DNA from 4 places in the Enterobacter cloacae complex sp. 394F7 genome. Region 2 is predicted to be linked to each of the others. Evidence: predicted binding sites of a transcription regulator. Region 2 holds the regulator's gene; each other region holds the start of a gene.

Region 1 (3,733 bases), on a different contig from region 2:
GCCCGTCTGCAGGAACTGGGTGGTGGTGAAGCCGTTCCGCTGGAAGGCCGCGAAGAGAACATCGTCTTCGAAGTCCCGAAAGAGCTGCGTATTGATGCACGCGAAGTGGAATAATCCTTCTTCTGATGAAAGGCCAGCACCTCCTGTGCTGGCCTTTTTTTTATCTGCTACTTTATCGTGACGACAAAATCATGTCTTTTACTGATATTTGAGTCCGTTTCACGTTAAATTCTAATTATCGGTGTTTTCAGTTGGCAGGCCTGACAAAGGCTGGTTAATCTGAAAACGGTTTACATCATTTTAACGTAAGAGAATAACTATGCATGATGCACAGATCCGTGTCGCTATTGCGGGCGCGGGTGGACGTATGGGTCGCCAGCTCATTCAGGCGGCACTTCAGATGGATGGCGTAGCGCTGGGCGCAGCACTGGAGCGTGAAGGTTCATCGCTTCTTGGGGCCGATGCCGGTGAACTGGCAGGCGCGGGCAAGACGGGCGTTACCGTTCAAAGCAGCCTTGATGCGGTGAAAGATGATTTTGATGTGTTTATCGATTTCACCCGGCCAGAAGGCACACTGACCCATCTGTCATTTTGCCGTCAGCACGGCAAAGGCATGGTGATTGGCACCACCGGGTTTGATGAAGCCGGTAAACAAGCCATTCAGGATGCGTCACATGAGATTGCTATTGTCTTCGCTGCTAACTTTAGCGTGGGCGTCAACGTTATGCTTAAGCTGCTGGAGAAGGCCGCAAAAGTGATGGGCGATTATACCGACATTGAGATTGTCGAAGCTCACCACCGTTACAAAGTCGATGCTCCCTCCGGCACGGCACTGGCAATGGGCGAAGCGATTGCGCATGCACTGGATAAAGATTTAAAAGACTGCGCGGTATATAGCCGCGAAGGCCATACGGGCGAACGCGTCCCGGGAACGATTGGTTTCGCAACCGTGCGTGCGGGTGACATCGTCGGGGAACATACTGCGATGTTCGCCGATATTGGAGAACGTGTAGAGATCACGCATAAAGCATCCAGCCGCATGACATTTGCGAATGGTGCCGTTCGCTCCGCTTTGTGGCTGAAAGGCAAAGAAAATGGTCTTTTTGATATGCGTGATGTGCTCGATCTCAACAATTTGTAAGAGATATTACCCATCGTGATGTGGTTATTGCAGTCGTAACTTTTTGATTGCATAGGGCAATAAGTTATTGCCCTTTTATTTTTACCATTTCATGTTTATTTTTGTCTTTTTTGGCTAAAAGTAGATGTTATCCCGCCATTTTGTGTTGCTGGCATGTAAATTTTGACCGTTTGGTCCACTTTTTATTATCTGAGTACCAGAAATTCCAATAAACTTGCCACGCAAGCGTTTTCTGTCGTGATTTACCTGATCTTTTTGCCGCTTAACATCTTTTCAGGCCGCCAGGCTTGCAAAAGGATAATTAAAATATCCGTTTTGAGTTGACTTTTACCTGGCAAATCTCCAGAATGCCGCCGTTTGCCAAAAATCCGCTGGCAACACATTTGCATTGATTTATGACATGGTTGTGAATTAATATGCAAATAAAGTGAGTGAATATTCTCTGGAGGGTGTTTTGATTAAGTCAGCGCTATTGGTTCTGGAAGACGGAACCCAGTTTATCGGTCGGGCCATAGGGGCAACGGGTTCGGCGGTTGGGGAAGTCGTTTTCAATACTTCAATGACCGGTTATCAAGAAATCCTCACTGATCCTTCCTATTCTCGCCAAATCGTTACTCTTACTTATCCTCATATCGGCAATGTCGGCACCAATGCTGCTGACGAAGAATCTTCTCAGGTACATGCGCAAGGCCTGGTCATTCGCGACCTGCCGCTGATTGCCAGCAACTTCCGCAATACCGAAGATCTCTCTTCCTACCTGAAGCGCCATAACATTGTGGCGATTGCCGATATCGATACCCGTAAGTTAACGCGTCTGCTGCGCGAGAAGGGTGCACAGAACGGCTGCATCATCGCAGGGGACAACCTCGATGCGGCGCTGGCGCTGGAAAAAGCGAAAGCCTTCCCGGGCCTGAATGGCATGGACCTGGCGAAAGAAGTGACGACCACTGAAGCATACAGCTGGACGCAAGGTAGCTGGACGCTTTCAGATGACCTGCCGGAAGCGAAAAAAGAGAGCGAGCTGCCGTTCCACGTGGTCGCCTACGATTTCGGCGCCAAGCGCAATATCCTGCGCATGCTGGTTGATCGCGGCTGCCGTCTGACGGTGGTGCCGGCGAAAACCTCTGCCGAAGACGTACTGAAGTTGAACCCGGATGGCATCTTCCTCTCTAACGGTCCTGGCGACCCGGCACCGTGCGATTACGCTATCGATGCCATCAAGTCCTTCCTCGAAACCGACATTCCGGTATTCGGCATCTGCCTCGGCCATCAGCTGCTGGCGCTGGCGAGCGGGGCGAACACCATTAAGATGAAGTTCGGTCACCACGGTGGTAACCACCCGGTGAAAGACATCGACAACAACACGGTGATGATTACGGCACAGAACCACGGCTTCGCAGTAGACGAAGCGTCAATGCCGGCTAATCTGCGCGTGACGCACAAATCCCTGTTCGATGGCACCCTGCAGGGTATCCATCGTACCGATAAGCCAGCGTTCAGCTTCCAGGGGCACCCGGAAGCCAGCCCGGGGCCGCACGATGCCGCACCGCTGTTCGATCACTTTATCGAACTTATCGAGCAATACCGTAAGACCGCTAAATAATCAGGAGCCGAGAAGACCATGCCAAAACGTACAGACATAAAAAGCATCCTGATCCTTGGCGCTGGCCCGATTGTTATCGGTCAGGCCTGTGAATTTGACTACTCCGGTGCACAGGCGTGTAAAGCCCTGCGCGAAGAGGGTTACCGGGTCATCCTGGTGAACTCTAACCCGGCGACCATCATGACCGACCCGGAAATGGCGGATGCAACCTACATCGAGCCAATTCACTGGGAAGTGGTACGTAAAATCATCGAGAAAGAGCGTCCGGATGCGGTTCTGCCGACCATGGGTGGCCAGACTGCGCTGAACTGCGCACTGGAGCTGGAGCGTCAGGGCGTGCTGGAAGAGTTCGGCGTGACCATGATTGGTGCGACCGCCGACGCGATTGATAAAGCAGAAGACCGTCGTCGCTTCGACGTGGCGATGAAAAAAATCGGCCTCGACACCGCGCGTTCCGGTATCGCTCACAACATGGAAGAGGCGCTGGCCGTTGCGGCTGAAGTGGGTTATCCGTGCATTATCCGTCCTTCCTTCACCATGGGCGGAACCGGTGGGGGTATCGCCTACAACCGTGAAGAGTTCGAAGAGATTTGCGAACGCGGTCTGGATCTCTCCCCAACCAAAGAACTGCTGATTGATGAATCGCTGATTGGCTGGAAAGAGTATGAGATGGAAGTGGTGCGTGACAAAAACGACAACTGCATCATCGTCTGCTCCATCGAAAACTTCGATGCAATGGGTATCCACACCGGCGACTCCATCACCGTGGCGCCAGCGCAAACGCTGACCGACAAAGAGTACCAAATCATGCGTAACGCCTCGATGGCGGTACTGCGTGAAATCGGCGTCGAAACCGGTGGTTCTAACGTGCAGTTCTCGGTGAACCCGAAAACCGGCCGTCTGATTGTTATCGAAATGAACCCGCGCGTGTCCCGCTCCTCCGCGCTGGCCTCTAAAGCGACCGGCTTCCCGATTGCGAAGGTGGCGGC
Region 2 (3,733 bases):
GGGCGGGTGACAGGCCAACCAGCGGCATAATGGTGGCGAAAATGCGGTTGGTACGGTTGGCCGGGTAGTAGTCGGTCACGAGAGCCTGCCAGGTTACCGCCGCGGCACAGACGCCGACGGCCTGAACAAAGCGCAGCACCAGCAGCCAGGTCGCATCGCGTACCCATAACATTCCCAGGCAGCCTGCGGCAAAAATGGCCAGGCCCAGTAACAGCACCGGTTTACGCCCGAAGCGATCGGAGAGCGGGCCCCAGAGCAGCTGTGCGATGGCAAAACCGGCGAGGAACAAACTCAGGCTGGCGCTGATGGCCGCGGCTGGCGTTTGCAGATCTTCCTGCATCGCCGCAAACGCGGGCAGGTACATATCGGTGGCCAAAAAGCCCAGCACGCTCAAACCGCCGAGCCAGACTAAAAATCCATTCCTGGGTTGCATTGTTTTATTCTCCTTGAGGAGGCAGGTAGACACTGGCGCAGAGTGTAGGGAGTGCAAAGCGGGTTGTGAAACGCTAATATTTGGCGGTTGCATTCAAATTTTTTGCAGGCAGAAAATGTGGTCAGATTATTCTCTTGAAGTGGTGGATGCTGTCGCGCGTAACGGCAGCTTTAGCGGTGCGGCACAGGAGTTGCACCGCGTCCCTTCGGCTATCAGCTACACGGTGCGGCAGCTTGAAGAGTGGCTGGCGGTTCCGCTGTTCGAACGGCGGCATCGCGATGTGGAATTAACGCCTGCTGGCGCGTGGTTTTTGAAAGAAGGGCGTTCTGTTATCAAAAAAATGCAGATCACTCGCGAACAGTGCCAGCAGATCGCCAACGGCTGGCGCGGACATCTTTCCATCGCCGTGGACAATATCGTTAAGCCGGAGCGTACCCGGCAGATGATCGTGGATTTCTATCGCCATTTTTCAGACGTTGAACTTCGTGTCTCGCAGGAGGTATTCAACGGGGTCTGGGACGCGCTGGCGGACGGCAGGGCAGAGATGGCGATTGGCGCAACCCAGGCGATCCCCGTCGGGGGGCGCTATGCGTTTCGCGATATGGGCATGTTGAGCTGGAAATGCGTCGTGGCACACGATCATCCGCTGGCTGCCCTGGAGGGACCGCTGAGTGACGACACGCTGCGCAACTGGCCGTCGCTGGTGCTGGAGGATACCTCGCGCTCGTTGCCAAAACGTATTACCTGGCTTCTTGATAACCAGCGGCGGGTGGTAGCGCCGGACTGGGAATCCTCCGCGACCTGCCTCAGCGCCGGGCTGTGCGTCGCGATGGTTCCCGTCCATTTCGCTAAGCCGAGAATCGATACCGGTGAATGGGTCGAGCTGACGCTGGAGAATCCGTTCCCGGATGCGGCCTGCTGCCTGACGTGGCAACAAAATGATGTGTCGCCCGCCATGGCATGGCTACTGGATTATCTGGGAGACAGCGAAACGCTTAACCGGGAATGGCTACGGGAGCCAGCTTAGCTGGCTCCACACGAGATTAACGACGGTAGTCGCGGAATGGACCATCCGCAACGGAACGGCGCTCGATAAGGCGCGGGTGAACTTCAATGGACTGCGACTCTTCACGTTTGTTGACGATCCTGTCCATCAGCATATTGAAGGCCGTTTCACCGAGGGAGTCCTTCGGCTGGTGGATGGTGGTCAGCGCAGGCGTGAAGAAGCGCGCGTTGCGCACGTTGTCATAGCCGATCACGGAAATATCCTGCGGCACGCGCAGGCCCAGCTCATCGGCTGCACACAGGGCCCCCATCGCCATGATGTCCCCGCCGCAGAACACCGCCGTTGGACGATGCGGCTGAGAAACGATCTGCTGCATGGCGCGGTAGCCAGACTCCGGCTCAAAGTCGCCCTGCACGATCCAGTTTTCCGGCACGGTGATCAGCGCTTCTTCCATCGCCTTCATAAACCCGGCCAGACGGCCAGCACCGGTGTTGCGCTCAAGCGGCCCCGGGATCACGCCTATTTCACGGTGACCGCGTTCAATCAGATAGCGACCCGCCATATAACCGCCTTCGAAGGCGTTATCGATGACGGAGTCGGTAAAGTCGGCGCGCGCTTCGCCCCAGTCCATCACCACCATTGGGATATGACGATACTCTTCCAGCATGGAAAGGACAGATTCCGGGTATTCGGAACACATCACCAGAAGGCCATCCACGCGTTTTTGCGCCATCATCGACAGATAGGCGCGCTGTTTTTCAATATTGTTCCACGCGTTGCCGAGGATAAGGGTATAGCCTTTCTGGAAGCAGTTTTTCTCAACCGCTTCGATGATTTCGGCAAAATAGGCCGCTTCACTGCTGGTCGCCAGCAAACCAATGGATTTGGTGTGATTAACTTTAAGGCTACGCGCAACGGCACTCGGCGAGTAGTGCAGCTCTTTGATTGCCGCCCAGACGGCGTTGCGCGTCTCTTCCGCCACGAAGCGGGTTTTGTTAATTACATGTGATACGGTTGTAGTGGAAACGTTTGCGCGTTTTGCTACGTCTTTAATTGTTGCCATTAAATGTCACTCCAGACCATATCCTAAACTCCTGAAAACCTTGAAGGTAAACGTTTGCCTTCTCTCACCCTTATCACGCAATTTTGAATTGCGGCACGCCAGGAAAACGACACGGGACGTCAGGAGGGGGTCAATGGCCGGTACGCTAATAAATTTAGCGTGGAATTTTGTCCTATCTTGATGAAAAGGGGAAGAGCTAAAGTGGTTATCCGTTTAAATCCTGGAAGATTTTTGACGTAAATTGTGTAAAAATGAGCAAGCTCACTTTTCGTGGGGGGATTAAAAGGAGAAAAATTGATGAGTTCCGATCTGAAGTTTTCGCTGTTCACCACCGTTATTGTGCTGGCGCTGATTGTTGCTGCAGGTCTGACGGCTGCACTGCACTGATTTACGCGGAGGGGGCGTTCGCTCTCTCCCGCTCGTCCTGATTGTTACATCTCCGGCAAAAATCTTTTGCCAATTTGTTAACTTCTCATTTTTTGTGATTGATGTCATGCTTTCGGCTTCTTTGTTCTGTGTCACCACATGACACGGCATCCGGAGTTGACGCATGAAAATCAATTTTCCCCTGCTGGCCCTGGCGATTGGCGCTTTTGGGATTGGCACCACTGAATTTTCCCCTATGGGACTCTTACCGGTTATCGCCCGCGGTGTGGACGTCTCTATCCCTGCAGCCGGGATGTTAATCAGCGCCTATGCCATTGGTGTGATGGTAGGGGCACCGCTGATGACGCTGTTGCTTTCCCACCGAGCGCGCCGCAATGCGCTGATTTTCCTGATGGCTATCTTTACCCTTGGCAACGTGCTCTCCGCCATTTCGCCGGATTACACCACGCTGATGCTGTCACGCATTCTGACAAGCCTTAACCACGGCGCTTTCTTTGGGCTGGGGTCGGTGGTGGCGGCAAGCGTGGTGCCCAAACACAAGCAGGCGAGTGCCGTGGCAACCATGTTTATGGGCCTGACCATCGCCAACATTGGCGGCGTTCCTGCGGCCACCTGGCTGGGTGAGGTCATTGGCTGGCGTATGTCGTTCCTCGCAACCGCCGTACTGGGCGTTGTCGCGATGGTGGCGTTGTTCTTCTCTCTGCCGAAAGGCAGCGCTGGTGAGCGTCCTGAGGTACGTAAAGAGCTGTCGGTACTGATGCGTCCGCAGGTGCTCTCGGCGCTGCTCACCACCGTGCTGGGTGCCGGGGCGATGTTTACCCTTTACACCTATATTTCGCCGGTG
Region 3 (3,733 bases), on a different contig from region 2:
CTATAACAGGCCCCTATATCTGACCCGAACGCGGGTCGACGTACCACAATAACGGAACAGGATGCAAAAATGGTTACTTTCCACACTAATCATGGCGATATCGTAATCAAAACCTTTGATGACAAAGCGCCTGAAACAGTTAAAAACTTCCTGGACTACTGCCGCGAAGGTTTCTACAACAACACCATTTTCCACCGTGTGATCAACGGCTTTATGATCCAGGGCGGCGGTTTTGAACCGGGTATGAAGCAGAAAGAAACAAAAGAAGCGATCAAAAACGAAGCCAATAACGGCCTGAAAAACACCCGCGGCACGCTGGCGATGGCGCGTACTCAGGCACCTCACTCTGCCACCGCGCAGTTCTTCATCAACGTGGCTGACAACGACTTCCTGAACTTCTCCGGCGAAAGCCTGCAGGGTTGGGGCTACTGCGTATTCGCAGAAGTGGTTGAAGGCATGGACGTGGTCGACAAGATCAAAGCTGTTTCCACCGGCCGCAGCGGCATGCATCAGGACGTTCCAAAAGAAGACGTTGTGATTACCAGCGTGACCGTCAGCGAGTAATTCGTGGCGACACTCTTTATTGCAGATTTGCACCTGCAAACAGAAGAACCGGCGATCACCGCCGGTTTTCTGCGTTTTTTAGCGGGTGAAGCCAGACACGCCGACGCGCTTTACATCCTTGGCGACCTGTTTGAAGCCTGGATCGGCGACGACGACCCCAACCCGCTGCACCGTGAAATGGCTGCCGCCATTCACGCGTTGGTCACCTCCGGCGTTCCCTGCTACTTCATTCACGGCAACCGCGATTTTCTGGTCGGCCCTCGCTACGCCCGCGAAAGCGGCATGACGCTGCTGCCAGAAGAACAGGTGCTTGACCTCTATGGTCGAAAAGTCCTGATCATGCACGGTGACACGCTCTGTACGGACGATACCGGCTATCAGGCGTTTCGCGCGAAGGTCCACACCCCGTGGATCCAAAAGGTGTTCCTTGCCCTGCCGCTGTTTATCCGGAACCGTATCGCCGCCAGAATGCGCGCGGGCAGTAAAGCCGCCAACAGCAGTAAGTCGATGACTATCATGGACGTCAACCCGCAGGCAGTGGTCAACATGATGGAGAAACACCACGTCCAGTGGTTGATCCACGGTCATACCCACCGTCCCGACGTGCATACGTTGGTCGCCAATGGCGAACCGGCTCACCGTGTGGTACTGGGCGCGTGGCACAGCGAAGGATCGATGGTGAAAGTCACGCCTGAAGGTGTGGAACTGATCGCTTTCCCGTTTTAATCTCCCCCGCAAAACTCATTCTATTTTTTTGAACGATATCGGCAAATTGTTTCGATTTTAATCAGCCCGTGGTCGGCCTATCATTTATCACATCAGGGCAACACGCCCTATCCCAAACAAAACACTTAAGGATTACGACCATGAAATCTATCAAAACTTTCGTTGCAGTTGCCGCTCTGTCTCTGATCTCTTTCGGTTCTTTCGCACAAAGCGTTAGCGCGACAGCCTCAACCCTGGATCGTGCAGAAGCGAAAATTGCCGCTCAGGCTGCTGAACAGGGCGCGTCTTACAAAATCACCAGCGCACAGTTCAATAACCGCGTGCACATGACTGCAGAACTGACTAAATAAGATCGCCGTTTGCCGTGCCGCCAGTAGATCCGCGACAGCGACAAGACGATGAGGAAGGAAAGAGAATGAAAAAAATCAGCATCGTAAGTGCCCTGCTGCTGGCCGCTGGACTGTCCACTGGCGCGATGGCAGCAGAGAATGGCTTCTGTGTACCGGAAGCCGGCTCGAATATCGACACCAGCATGGTGAATCATATTGATGTCAGCCACGCATTCGACAAAGAGAACCTGTCCGCAGGGGATCTTCAATAACCTCTCAAAACAGACCGCCTGAATGCGGTCTGTTTTGTTATTCCCGCGCACCACAACGGCTCGGTTTTTAACCGCGCAACCGTTTTCCTTGCCCGTATTACATGCTATTCTTTGTGCCCTCGAAAGCAGTGTGTTTCGCACCACAGGAGTTTTAAGACGCATGTCTTCCCGCAATAATCCGGCGCGTGTCGCCATCGTGATGGGGTCCAAAAGCGACTGGGCTACCATGCAGTTCGCCGCCGAAATCTTTGAAATCCTGAATGTTCCTCACCACGTTGAAGTGGTTTCCGCACACCGCACGCCGGATAAACTGTTCAGCTTTGCCGAAAGCGCGCAAGAGAACGGTTACGAGGTGATCATTGCTGGTGCGGGTGGCGCAGCACATCTGCCGGGCATGATTGCCGCCAAAACGCTGGTGCCGGTATTGGGTGTTCCGGTGCAGAGCGCCGCACTGAGCGGTGTCGACAGCCTTTACTCCATCGTGCAGATGCCGCGTGGTATTCCTGTGGGTACGCTGGCCATCGGCAAAGCGGGCGCGGCAAACGCGGCTCTGCTGGCGGCGCAGATCCTGGCGACGCACGATAAAGCCTTACATCAGCGTCTGGCGGACTGGCGTAAAGCCCAGACCGACGAAGTGCTGGACAACCCGGACCCGCGGGGTGCGGCATGAAGCAGGTTTGCGTCCTCGGCAATGGTCAGTTAGGCCGCATGCTGCGCCAGGCCGGTGAACCGCTGGGCATTGCCGTCTGGCCGGTCGGTCTGGATGCCGAACCCGAAGCCGTGCCGTTCCACCAGAGCGTCATTACCGCTGAGATTGAACGCTGGCCGGAAACCGCGCTGACTCGTGAACTGGCGCGCCATAACGCTTTTGTGAACCGCGACGTGTTCCCAATCATTGCTGACCGTCTGACGCAAAAACAGCTGTTCGACAAGCTCGGACTGGCGACCGCGCCGTGGCAGTTGCTGTCTGATAAAAGCGAGTGGAACGATGTCTTCGCTATGCTGGGCGAACTGGCGATTGTAAAGCGTCGCGTCGGCGGTTATGACGGCCGCGGACAGTGGCGTTTGCGCGCGCACGAAACCGCCGAACTGCCGGAAGAGTGCTACGGAGAGTGCATCGTTGAGCAGGGCATCAACTTCAGCGGTGAAGTGTCGCTGGTTGGCGCTCGCGGCCACGACGGGCGTACCGTATTTTATCCTCTGACCCATAACCTGCATCAGGACGGGATCTTACGCACCAGCGTCGCCTTCCCGCAGGCCAATGCTGAACAGCAGACCCAGGCGGAAGAGATGCTCTCGGCCATTATGCATGAACTGGGTTATGTGGGCGTGATGGCGATGGAGTGTTTTGTAACGCCGTCTGGTCTGCTGATCAACGAACTGGCACCGCGCGTTCACAACAGCGGTCACTGGACGCAAAACGGCGCATCAATCAGCCAGTTTGAGCTGCACCTGCGCGCCATTACTGACCTGCCGCTGCCACAGCCGGTGGTTAATAGCCCTTCAGTGATGATCAACCTGATCGGTACCGATCTGAACTACGACTGGCTGAAGCTGCCGCTGGTGCACCTGCACTGGTACGACAAAGAGGTTCGTCCGGGGCGTAAAGTGGGTCACCTGAACCTGAACGACAGCGACGCAGGCCGCCTGAGCGCTACCCTGGAAGCGATGATCCCTCTCCTGCCGCCGGAATACGCAAGCGGGATTGTCTGGGCGCAATCAAAGCTCAAATAAGCGATAATTGCCGGGGAGTTGATCTTCCCCTTCCCCGGCCTCTCCTCACGCGCGTAAAATCCCCCTCCATTGCTGTTTTGATTTCTGGAATAACCATGAACGATGGAA
Region 4 (3,733 bases), on a different contig from region 2:
GTTGTCCGGTCTCCATGTCCAGCTCAAACAGCGTATCCGGCGTGGTCATTGACGAGTAGCCATAGCGCAAGCGGGACGATTCCGGCTCGGGGTTAAACCCAATCCACGTAACATAGGCCGGATCGTCAAACGCAATCCCGATGACCTCCCGCGTTTTGCGGTTAATTTGCCGCAGGCTGGTCAGCCCCCGCTGGCGCTCTTCCACCACCAGCCAGTCGGTAAAGAGGGTAAATCCTTCCAGCATCACCTGTTCCCGCGCAGGAATGAGCACTTCCCATTTCCGTTCATCGCGTACTTTGGTTTTATAGAGGCCAAAGTTTTTGCCCTCGCGGTTAGAGCGCAGGTAAAAGCTGTGCTGGAAGTGATCCAGGCTGTACTCATGATCTTTACGACGCGGCAGGAAGCAGAGCGGCTGCGCATCAGGCAGCTCGGCATCCAGGAGCAGAACTTCAGAGGTGGTTGCGCTGGCGAGGAAGATAATCACATAGTGGCGTGACGACGTTTTATGCAGACTGACATAGAACGTTTCATCTTTCTCTTCGTAGACCAGCTCGTCATCATCCGCACTGGTGCCGACGGTATGACGCCATACCTGATAAGGCAGCAGCGTGGAGGCATGTTTCTTCACGTAATAGACGGTTTCAGAATCATTCGCCCAGACAAAATCCGGCGAAACGTTCGCAATCATCTCCGGGTACCAGTTACCGGTTTCCAGATTGCGAAAACGCAGGCCGTACTGACGCCGGGAGAGGTAATCTTCCGCCAGCGCCATAATGGCGTTATCGGGCGAGACCGACATGCCGCCCAGCGTATAAAACTCGCTGTGGGCAGCACGCTGGTTGGCATCCAGCAAAATATCCCATTCATCCCACTCGGCGCTTAACACCGACTGACGCTGGTAGATGGGATATTCATTACCGGGCTCGTAGATATGGCGATAACGATAGCCGTTTTTGGTCCAGGGTGCGGAGACATCGCGCTGGGGAATACGCTGCACCATTTCATTCAGCAACTGATCCTGAAGTGCCTGCTGGCTGGCCATGACCTTGCGGCCATAGTCATTTTCCGCGTGCAAATAGTCGAGCACCTCTGGCCGGGAACGCGAATCGTCCCGGAGCCAGTAATAGTTGTCAATGCGCGTATCGCCATGCGTGGTGATCGCATAAGGAGTACGTCGGGCTTTTGGTGGCATGTCATGTTTCTTTTGAGTTTTACACCCTATAAGGTTGGCAAAACACGCGCATGATGCAAGCGAAACATGACCGCGACGGTGACAGTTAACCCGCTAACGCCTGTTTTTGCTCCCTGATATCCTTCTCAATGCCGTCGCGCACGTCCTGAGGGATCTTCAACGCGTCGCCGAGGGCATTGAGGTAGCTGCGCTCCATAAAGTGGTCAATATCAATGGCGGCACAGCTTAAGAAATAGAGTTCAAGCGCCTCCTCCTCATTCTTTACGCTTTGCGCAAGGCGCTGCGGATCCAGCGGCTGTTCGATGGCCTGAGCCACCAGCGTTCTGCCCTGCTCTTCCACACCGGCCTCCCGCAGCTGCTGCTCAATCGCCGACCGTTCTTTATCGTCGATATGCCCGTCACTTTTCGCGGCAAAAACCAGCGCAAGGATCAGCCGTTCAGTGCGCAGATCCAACGGTGACGTGTGCTGACCATAATCGGGTTCATCGCTATGTGCGGTTCGTACTCTGTCCTTGTATTTGTTCCACAGAACCGTGCCCGCAATGGCTCCGCCACCGGCCAGTAACGCGCCGGTGCCATATTTTGCCAGCAACTTGCGCGAGGATTTATTCGCTACCAGCAGGCCCGCCAGCCCGCCGAGCGCCCCGGGGACCAGTTTGCTCAGCCCCTGCTCGCCGGATGGCGACGTTTTCTGCCCTAACAGTGATTGCAATTGATTTAACCAGCCAGACATGGTTTCCCTCACTTAACGGTGTACATATTCCACAGCGTAAGCGAGCAGGCGTCAGGAAATGTCTGGCGGGGCTAAAGAAGCGCAAATTTCTTCCCCGCGCACGGGCCCCGATCAAGACACACGCAAACGTTTTCGTTTATACTGCGCGCAACTTTTTCAGGGGGATTGTTATGACTCGTTTAGGAACCGCGCTGCGACCTGCGGCGACGCGTGTAATGCTGTTGGGATCGGGTGAACTGGGCAAAGAGGTCGCCATTGAGTGTCAGCGTTTAGGCGTGGAAGTCATTGCCGTAGACCGGTACGCCGATGCACCCGCCATGCACGTTGCCCACCGTTCTTATGTGATTAACATGCTGGATGGCGATGCCCTGCGCGAGCTGATTACGCGTGAGAAACCGGATTTTGTCGTACCGGAGATCGAAGCCATTGCCACCGATACGCTGCTTGCCCTTGAACAGGAAGGCCAGCGCGTGGTGCCCTGTGCAAAGGCCGCGAAGCTGACCATGAATCGCGAAGGCATTCGTCGCCTGGCGGCGGAAGAGCTGGGATTACCCACCTCTGGCTATCGTTTTGCCGGCGATAAAGCTGCTTTCCTGCAGGCCGTTGAGGAGATTGGCTATCCGTGCATCATTAAGCCGGTGATGAGCTCCTCCGGTAAAGGGCAGAGCTTCATCCGCGACAGCAGCACGCTGGACAAGGCGTGGGATTATGCCCAACAGGGCGGTCGCGCCGGAGCCGGTCGCGTGATTGTTGAAGGCGTGGTGAAGTTTGATTTCGAAATTACCCTCCTGACCGTCAGTGCCGTTGATGGTGTCCATTTCTGCGATCCGATTGGGCATCGTCAGGAGGATGGCGATTACCGTGAATCCTGGCAGCCGCAGCAGATGAGCGCCCTGGCGCTGGCGCGCGCGCAGGAGATCGCCCGTAAAACGGTGCTGGCGCTGGGCGGTTACGGCCTGTTCGGCGTGGAACTGTTTGTCTGCGGTGATGAGGTGATATTCAGCGAAGTGTCCCCTCGCCCGCACGATACCGGGATGGTGACCCTGATTTCCCAGGATCTCTCCGAGTTCGCCCTGCACGTGCGCGCGTTCCTCGGCCTGCCGGTTGGTGGTATTCGCCAGTATGGTCCGGCCGCCTCGGCGGTGATCCTCCCGCAACTGACCAGCCAGAACGTCACCTTTGACAACGTTGAAGGTGCGGTTGGGGCAGGTCTGCAGGTTCGCCTGTTCGGGAAACCGGAGATCGACGGTATGCGTCGACTGGGCGTGGCATTAGCCACTGGCGATAGCGTGGATGATGCCGTTGCAAGGGCGAAAGCTGCCGCTGCCGCGGTTAGCGTTAACGGATAAAAAAACGGGCCTGATGGCCCGTTTTTCATGATGCGAGGTGCTTACTGCTTCGCGCCTTCAACCGCTTCGCGAGCCAGTCTGGTGATGCGATCCCAGTCGCCTGCTTCCAGGGCATCCGCCGGTACCAGCCAGGAGCCGCCGATGCACAGCACGCTCTTCAGCGCCAGGTAATCACGGTAGTTGGCCGGAGAGATGCCGCCCGTCGGGCAGAAACGCACCTGAGAGAAGGGACCCGCAATCGCCTGCAGCGCTTTGGTGCCGCCGTTGGCTTCTGCCGGGAAGAATTTGAACTCTTTCAGACCGTAGTCCATGCCCAGCATCAGTTCAGAAACGGTGCTGATCCCGGGGATCAGCGGGATGGTGCCCTCGGTTGCCGCTTTTAACAGCGGCTCGGTCAGACCCGGGCTGATGGCAAACTGCGCGCCCGCTTCGGTCACTTCAGCCAGCTGTTTTGCGTTC

The links. Region 2 encodes PurR, which represses purine synthesis genes. Its sites were predicted from a motif close to CANGCAAACGTTTGCNTG; they were not measured.
Region 1: a site for PurR is predicted at 1,360-1,377, ahead of carA (glutamine-hydrolyzing carbamoyl-phosphate synthase small subunit). Genes of this name have one in related genera too.
Region 3: a site for PurR is predicted at 1,964-1,981, ahead of purE (5-(carboxyamino)imidazole ribonucleotide mutase). Genes of this name have one in related genera too.
Region 4: a site for PurR is predicted at 2,045-2,062, ahead of purT (formate-dependent phosphoribosylglycinamide formyltransferase). Genes of this name have one in related genera too.

What each region holds. Positions count from the first base shown of each region.
Region 1 is NZ_JBXWCS010000001.1:331,423-335,155, forward strand. Features, by position in the region: gene ispH (4-hydroxy-3-methylbut-2-enyl diphosphate reductase) at 1-114, shown strand, start outside; gene dapB (4-hydroxy-tetrahydrodipicolinate reductase) at 320-1,141, shown strand; gene carA (glutamine-hydrolyzing carbamoyl-phosphate synthase small subunit) at 1,596-2,744, shown strand; gene carB (carbamoyl-phosphate synthase large subunit) at 2,763-3,733, shown strand, end outside.
Region 2 is NZ_JBXWCS010000004.1:161,781-165,513, forward strand. Features, by position in the region: gene punC (purine nucleoside transporter PunC) at 1-433, opposite strand, end outside; gene punR (DNA-binding transcriptional activator PunR) at 549-1,460, shown strand; gene purR (HTH-type transcriptional repressor PurR) at 1,477-2,502, opposite strand; gene cydH (cytochrome bd-I oxidase subunit CydH) at 2,800-2,889, shown strand; gene AC2FAK_RS07760 (MFS transporter) at 3,053-3,733, shown strand, end outside.
Region 3 is NZ_JBXWCS010000003.1:189,901-193,633, forward strand. Features, by position in the region: gene ppiB (peptidylprolyl isomerase B) at 70-564, shown strand; gene lpxH (UDP-2,3-diacylglucosamine diphosphatase) at 568-1,290, shown strand; gene AC2FAK_RS05765 (YdgH/BhsA/McbA-like domain containing protein) at 1,431-1,640, shown strand; gene AC2FAK_RS05770 (hypothetical protein) at 1,706-1,891, shown strand; gene purE (5-(carboxyamino)imidazole ribonucleotide mutase) at 2,052-2,561, shown strand; gene purK (5-(carboxyamino)imidazole ribonucleotide synthase) at 2,558-3,625, shown strand; gene mnmH (tRNA 2-selenouridine(34) synthase MnmH) at 3,721-3,733, shown strand, end outside.
Region 4 is NZ_JBXWCS010000002.1:308,505-312,237, forward strand. Features, by position in the region: gene ptrB (oligopeptidase B) at 1-1,192, opposite strand, end outside; gene AC2FAK_RS03940 (tellurite resistance TerB family protein) at 1,278-1,925, opposite strand; gene purT (formate-dependent phosphoribosylglycinamide formyltransferase) at 2,096-3,274, shown strand; gene kdgA (bifunctional 4-hydroxy-2-oxoglutarate aldolase/2-dehydro-3-deoxy-phosphogluconate aldolase) at 3,316-3,733, opposite strand, start outside.